DNA from 3 places in the Janthinobacterium sp. JC611 genome. Region 1 is predicted to be linked to each of the others. Evidence: predicted binding sites of a transcription regulator. Region 1 holds the regulator's gene; each other region holds the start of a gene.
What was found. Region 1 encodes LexA, which represses DNA repair genes until DNA is damaged. Its sites were predicted from a motif close to ACTGTATNNNNATACAGT; they were not measured.
Positions count from the first base shown of each region.

Region 2: a site for LexA is predicted at 892-909, ahead of J0O65_RS00075 (DNA topoisomerase IV subunit B). Genes of this name have one in related genera too.
Region 3: a site for LexA is predicted at 1,050-1,067, ahead of dinB (DNA polymerase IV). Genes of this name have one in related genera too.

Region 1 is NZ_JAFLJN010000081.1:272,414-274,680, forward strand. It holds gene J0O65_RS26630 (cystathionine gamma-synthase family protein) at 1-564, shown strand, start outside; gene lexA (transcriptional repressor LexA) at 634-1,269, opposite strand; gene rpsF (30S ribosomal protein S6) at 1,545-1,931, shown strand; gene priB (primosomal replication protein N) at 1,952-2,251, shown strand.
Region 2 is NZ_JAFLJN010000001.1:16,640-18,906, forward strand. It holds gene kdpA (potassium-transporting ATPase subunit KdpA) at 1-436, opposite strand, end outside; gene kdpF (K(+)-transporting ATPase subunit F) at 436-525, opposite strand; gene J0O65_RS00075 (DNA topoisomerase IV subunit B) at 989-2,267, shown strand, end outside.
Region 3 is NZ_JAFLJN010000004.1:91,123-93,389, reverse strand. It holds gene J0O65_RS05815 (S9 family peptidase) at 1-945, opposite strand, end outside; gene dinB (DNA polymerase IV) at 1,087-2,267, shown strand, end outside.

The DNA.
Region 1 (2,267 bases):
GTATTCGACTGGACGCGGTATCCGAACATCTTTGAAAACTACAAGAAGGCGGCACCTTCGCAGTGGGGCATCGCGCAAATCCGCGCCAAGGGCTTGCGCGACTTCGGCGCCTCGCTGGGGCCGGAAGCGGCGCACCATATCGCCGTCGGCGCGGAAACCATGGCCTTGCGCATGGACCGCACCTGCTCGAACGCCCTGGCGCTGGCCACCATGCTGGCCGCCGACCCGAGAGTGGCCGCCGTGCACTACCCGGGCCTGGCGTCGCATCCGCAGCACGCGCTGGCGACGGAGTTGTTCCGCAGCTATGGTTCGCTGTTCAGCTTTGAGTTGAAGGATGGCATCGACTGCTTCGATTTCCTCAACCGCCTCAATTTAGCGATTCCCGCCAGCAACCTGGGCGACACGCGCACCCTGGTCATCCCCGTCGCTCACACGATTTTCTACGAGATGGGGGCCGAGCGCCGCGCCAGCATGGGCATCGCCGAATCGCTGATCCGCGTCTCCGTCGGCATCGAGGATGAAGCCGATTTGCTCGAGGATTTCAAAAACGCGCTGGATGCCTAAACAGCCGCGCGCCATGTGAAAAGGGCCGCGACAGTCATGCTGTCGCGGCCCTTTTTTATGGACGGTAATTTAATGCCAGCTGCGCATCAGGCCGACAGCCAGTCCTTCCAGGGCGAACTCGTCTTCCGGCGATACGGTGATCACCTTGAAGTCGGGGTTTTCCGGCAGCAGTTCGATGACGGAACCCGTTTTCTTGTAGCGCTTGACGGTGACTTCGTCGCCGATGCGGGCCACGACGATCTGGCCATTCTTGGCGCTGTCGACCTTCTTGACGGCCAATAAGTCGCCATCCATGATGCCGGCGTCGCGCATGGACCAGCCGCGCACCTTCAGCAGGAAGTCGGGCTTGGCCGAGAACAGGGCCGGGTCCACGTTGTAGCTCGCTTCCAGGTTTTCCTGCGCCAGGATGGGGGAGCCGGCCGCGACTCTGCCGATCAGGGGCAGCGACATCAGCAGGGCTGCCGGCACTGTCGATGGCGCCGCCTCGGCGGCCGCGCCGATCAGGCGGATGCCGCGCGAGGTGCCAGGCGAAATCTCGATCGCGCCCTTGCGGGCCAGGGCCTGCAAATGCTCTTCGGCCGCATTGGCCGATTTGAAACCCAGTTCATTGGCGATTTCGGCACGGGTGGGGGGGAAGCCCGTGTTTTCAATCGCGTCCTTGATCAGGTTCAGGATTTGTTCTTGTCGTGCTGTCAGCTTGATCATGAGCGGTGGGTGCATACTGAAATGCTGTCTATATGAACAGTCTGTATTTTTGTACAGTATCGCCCACTATGCAAGGGGATTTCCGTGTTTTCGGCGAATTTCGCAAGAAATACTTGTCCGCGGGAGGAAAGCAGGGCGGCGCACGGGCTTTTCGGACCATGGTGGAAGGAATGATTGAAACGTTTGCAAAAGGCGGTTATAATCTTCGGCTGACCTTCCCACACCCGTCTTGACGCCGGGGTGGGCGATTATCAATCCGACCTGAAGGAGTTTGCATGCGTCATTATGAAATAGTCTTTATCGTCCATCCGGACCAAAGCGAGCAAGTGCCCGCGATGATCGAACGCTACAAAGCCAGCGTAACCACCCGCGGCGGTTCGGTTCACCGCGTGGAAGATTGGGGCCGCCGTCAAATGGCTTACTCGATCCAAAAGCTGCCTAAAGCACACTACATCTGCCTGAACATCGAATGCGACAACGAGACCCTGGTCGAGTTGGAAACAGCATTCAAATTCAATGATGCCGTGTTGCGTCACCTGACCGTTAAAATGAAGAAAGCTGAAACAGCTCCTTCGCCGATGATGAAATCGGTACAACGCGAAGACGCGGCCAAAAGCCACCGCACCGAAGCACCAGCAGCCGCTCCAGCCGCAGCCGCTTAATTCTTGACCAGGATCGTGCGCTGAACCAGCTACAAGTGACCGCTATTATTGCCGAGCGCGAAATATTGCGCTATACCCCGGCAGGGCTGCCGATTGTGAATGCAGTATTGCAGCACAGTTCGCAGCAGATGGAAGCAGGGATTGCCCGTTTGACCGAGTTTGAAGTTGCCGCGCTAGCCGCTGGCGAAATCTCAGGCCGGTTCAGCCAGGCAAGCTTGGGCGGGGTCTATCAGTTCACGGGTTTCCTGGCCAGAAAAAGCCGCAACAGCAAGAGTTTGGTGTTTCACATCATTGATTTTAGTGCAGTCATTCCCGACTAGCGCATTTTAGATACAG
Region 2 (2,267 bases), on a different contig from region 1:
CCGCCGAAAAGAAGTTCTGGCAGGCCATGCCCAGCATCTGGGTCAGGTAGCTCATGGTCTGCTCGCCGCCGTAGCCCTGCCAGTTGGTGTTGGCGACGAAGCTGACGGTGGTGTTGAACGAGGAATCGGGGCTGACGGCGCCCAGGCCCTGCGGATTCAAGGGCAAGAAGCCCTGCAGGCGCTGCAGGCCGTAGACGAAGACGGCGCCCACGGTATTGAAGACGATCAGGGCGATGGCATAGCTTTTCCAGCCCATGGCCTTGTCGGCGGGCAGGCCGGACCAGCGGTACAGCACGTTTTCCAGCTTTTGCAGCCAGCCCAGGCCGCGCACGGGGCCATCGCCGGCCACCCTGGCCATGTACAGGCCCAGCGGATAGCCGGCGGCCAGCAGCACGGCCAGGAAGGCCACCAATAACAATATCGATTGCGTCGTCATCACAGTTCCTCCGCCTTCAGCAGCGCGACCAGCAGGTACACGAGCAGGCCAGCCGAGACGACGGCGCCCAGCACATAAAACGCGTTCATTTGACGCTCCCTAATTTGTCGCAGGCGACGGCAAAGCCGGCCGCCAGGACGAAAAACACGGCAATCAAGCCGAGATACACGAGATCCATTCCCACCCTCACACAGGTTTGTTTTGATAGTGAGCAGATTAGCCAAAAGGGTCTAAAAAATTCGTAAAGACTGGGGAGTCGCTTGTAAACAAGATGTAAAAACGGGGGCTTTACCGCATAAAATCCTTCACAATGGGCGCCAAAGCTCGCGCGCGGCGCACTGTTGTTGCCTTGGAGTAGCGCTATTGCTCGCGGGACAAGATAGAATGCGCGAGCGTCCGCACAAGGATGCCTAGCCTGCCGCACTGCCCTCCCCCAGTGACGCTGGACGGGATATACTGTATATTCATACAGCTATCGCCGCCGCTGTCATTGCGCCCCGCAGTGCCCTGGCCTGGCGTTCCAACCACTGTCTTTACTTAGCTTGAACACGTATGGCCACTAAAAAACCAGCATCCGACTACAGCGAATCATCCATCCGTGTCCTGAAAGGACTGGAACCCGTCAAGCAGCGCCCGGGGATGTACACCCGCACTGAAAATCCGCTGCACATCATTCAGGAAGTGATCGACAATGCCTCCGACGAGGCGCTGGGCGGTCATTGCACGCATATCGCCGTGACGCAAAACACGGATGGCAGCATCACCGTCGAAGACAATGGCCGCGGCATTCCCGTCGGCCTGCACCCGGAAGAAGGCGTGCCGACGGTGGAAATCGTGTTTACGCGGCTGCACGCGGGCGGCAAGTTCGACAAGGGTTCGGGCGGCGCCTACGCGTTCTCGGGCGGCTTGCACGGCGTCGGCGTGTCCGTCACCAATGCGCTGTCCTCGCGCCTGGAAATCACCGTCTGGCGCAAGGAAAGCGACGGCAACGGCTTGCACCACATGGTGTTTGCCAACGGCGACGTGATCGAGCCCCTGAGTTCCCGCCCCGCCCCGCGCGACGGCAAAAAGTCGGGCACGCGCGTCACCGCCTGGCCTGACCCCAAGTATTTTGATTCGCCCAACATTTCGCAAACGGAGCTGCAACGCCTGCTGCGCTCGAAAGCCGTGCTGCTGCCGGGCGTCACCGTCACGCTGACCAACGCGAAGACGGGCGACACGCAGACCTGGCAGTATGCGGAAGGCTTGCGCGGCTACCTGACCGAAACGCTGGCGCAGGTATCGAATGGCGAAACCCTGATTCCCCTGTTCGAAGGCGCGCAATACGCGGGGCCGGACTCGGAAGGCTTTGCCGAAGGCGAAGGCGCGGCCTGGGTGGTGGCGTGGACGGAAGAAGGCGCCATCGTGCGCGAATCGTATGTCAACCTGATTCCCACCTCGAACGGCGGCACGCACGAATCGGGCTTGCGCGACGGCCTGTTCGGCGCCGTGAAAAACTTCGTCGAGATGCACTCGCTGCTGCCGAAAGGCGTCAAATTGCTGCCGGAAGACGTGTTCGCGCGCGCCTCGTTCGTGCTGTCGGCCAAGGTGCTGGACCCGCAATTCCAGGGCCAGATCAAGGAACGCCTGAACTCGCGCGACGCCGTGCGCCTCGTCTCGACCTTCACAAAGCCGCCGCTGGAACTGTGGCTGAACCAGCACGTCGACTACGGCAAGAAGCTGGCCGAGCTCGTGATCAAGCAGGCGCAGTCGCGCCAGCGCTCGCTGCAAAAGGTGGAAAAGAAAAAATCCTCGGGCGTGGCCGTCCTGCCGGGCAAGCTGACCGACTGCG
Region 3 (2,267 bases), on a different contig from region 1:
GATGCCGTAGCGGTGGCCTTTTTCGCGCTTCAGCACGGATTGGAAACTGCCTTGCGGCTGGTTCGTCGGCAGCAGCAGCACCTCACTCGTGTCCGTGCTGCGCGCGGTGAGCACAAAGTAGCGATGGTCGCGCGTGCGGCTCACGCCGATGGCGAACTGTTCCACCGGCTCGTGGTAGACCTGTTGCAAGGTGCCGCCCAGCGGCAGGCGGAACAAGCGGTCCGCGCGCTTGGTGGTGGCGTCTTCCTGCGTCAGCATCAGGGTGGCGTTGTCCGCCGCCCAGGCCAGGGAAGTCACGCGCGGCATGCTGTCGGTGAGCAACTTGCCCGTCTTTAAATCCTTGACATGCAGTTCATATTGGCGAAAACCCGTCGTATCGGTGGTGTAGGCCAGCAGCTGCTCGTTCGGGCTGACGGCAAAGGCGCGCACGGCAAAAAATTTGTGGCCTTCGGCCAATTGATTCTGGTCCAGCAGGATTTCCTCGGCCGCCTGCGCATCGTAGGCGCCGCTGGCGCCGACGGGACGGCGGCAATGCAGCGGGTATTGCTTGCCCGCTTCCGTGCGCGTGTAATAGTAAAAGTTGCCCTGGCGCGCAGGCACGGACAAGTCCACTTCCTGCATGCGCCCCTTGATTTCCGCAGTCAGCTTGTCGGCCAGCGGCTGGATCGGGGCCGTGACGGCGGCCGTGTAGGCGTTTTCCGCATTCAGGTAATCGATCACGGCAGGATCGGTTTTCTTTTGCAGCCAGCGGTAGTCGTCCGTGACGACGCTGCCGTGGCGCGTTTCCTGCCAGGCCGTCTTGGCGGCGACAGGCGCGGCGGCCGTGGCGATGGTGGTGGCGGCGTCGGTGGCCAGCGCGGATGGCGCCAGGGTGGACAGCAGCAGGGCCGGCAAGATGGATGACCAGACGGACCGGCGGCGCGCAGCGTGATGAGCGATAGACAAGGCGACTCCTTTGAATAGTTGTGTCAGGATTGTAATCTTGCTATTGAGAAAAGCAACCGCCGGCTCCTGCGTTTCAACTTGCATCCACGGGCATTTCCAGCGATACTGTATATAATTACAGTATCTCGCCGCGAGGTGTCCTTGACCGCATCTGCTTCCCCCCTTCCCGAGCCGCCCGCGGCCCGCCGCTGGATAGCCCATCTGGACATGGATGCCTTCTTTGCCTCCGTGGAACTGTTGAAGTATCCGGAACTGCGCGGCGAAGCCGTCGTCATCGGCGGCGGGCGCCTGCAGCAGCCCGTGTTGCAGGAAGATGGCACGCGGCAATTTGCGCGCATGCGCGATTACGTGGGGCGCGGCGTCGTCACCACGTCGACCTACGCGGCGCGCGCGTTTGGCGTGTTTTCCGCCATGGGCATCATGAAGGCGGCCAAGCTGGCGCCCGACAGCATCCTGCTGCCAGCCGATTTCGAGGCCTACCGCGAGTATTCGGCGCGCTTCAAGCAAGCCGTGGCCCAGCTGTGCCCGATCATCCAGAATGTGGGCATCGATGAAATCTATGTCGACCTCACCGAATACGGCGAGCAGGCGCCGGCCATGGCGGCGCGCCTGAAGGCGGCCGTGTTCGAGGCGACGGGGCTGTCGTGCTCGATCGGCCTGGCGCCCAACAAATTGCTGGCAAAAATCTGTTCCGACCTGGAAAAACCCGACGGACTCACCATCTTGTCGCCCGAGGATATCGAAACAAGGGTCTGGCCCTTGCCGGCGAAAAAGATCAACGGCATCGGCCCGAAGGCGACGGCCAAGCTGGAAGCGCTGGGCATAGTCACCATCGGCGAGTTGGCGCAGGCCGACATGGCCATGCTGCGCACGCAGTTTGGCGACCTGTACACGGGCTGGCTGCGCCAGGCGGCGCTGGGCATCGATGACCGCCCTGTGCAGACGAGCCGGGAAACCAAGTCCGTCAGCCGCGAAACGACGTTCGAGCGCGACTTGCAGGTGGTGCGCGACCGCGCCACGTTGTCGGAAAAGCTGGAAAGCCTGTGCACGCGCGTGGCGGGCGACCTGGATAAACAGTCGCTGGCGGGGCGCACGGTGGGCATCAAGCTGCGCTTCGAGGATTTCAGCACCGTCACGCGCGACATCACCTTGCCCAGCGCCACGGCGGACGCCGCCGCCATCCTGCGCGCCAGCCGCGATTGCTTGCGGCGCGTGCCATTTGAAAAGAAAATCCGCCTGCTGGGCGTGCGCATCTCGACCTTGTCCGATCCGGCCGTCGTGACGCGGCAGGCGCCAGCCCAGGCGGAGCTGTTTCCCGCCCT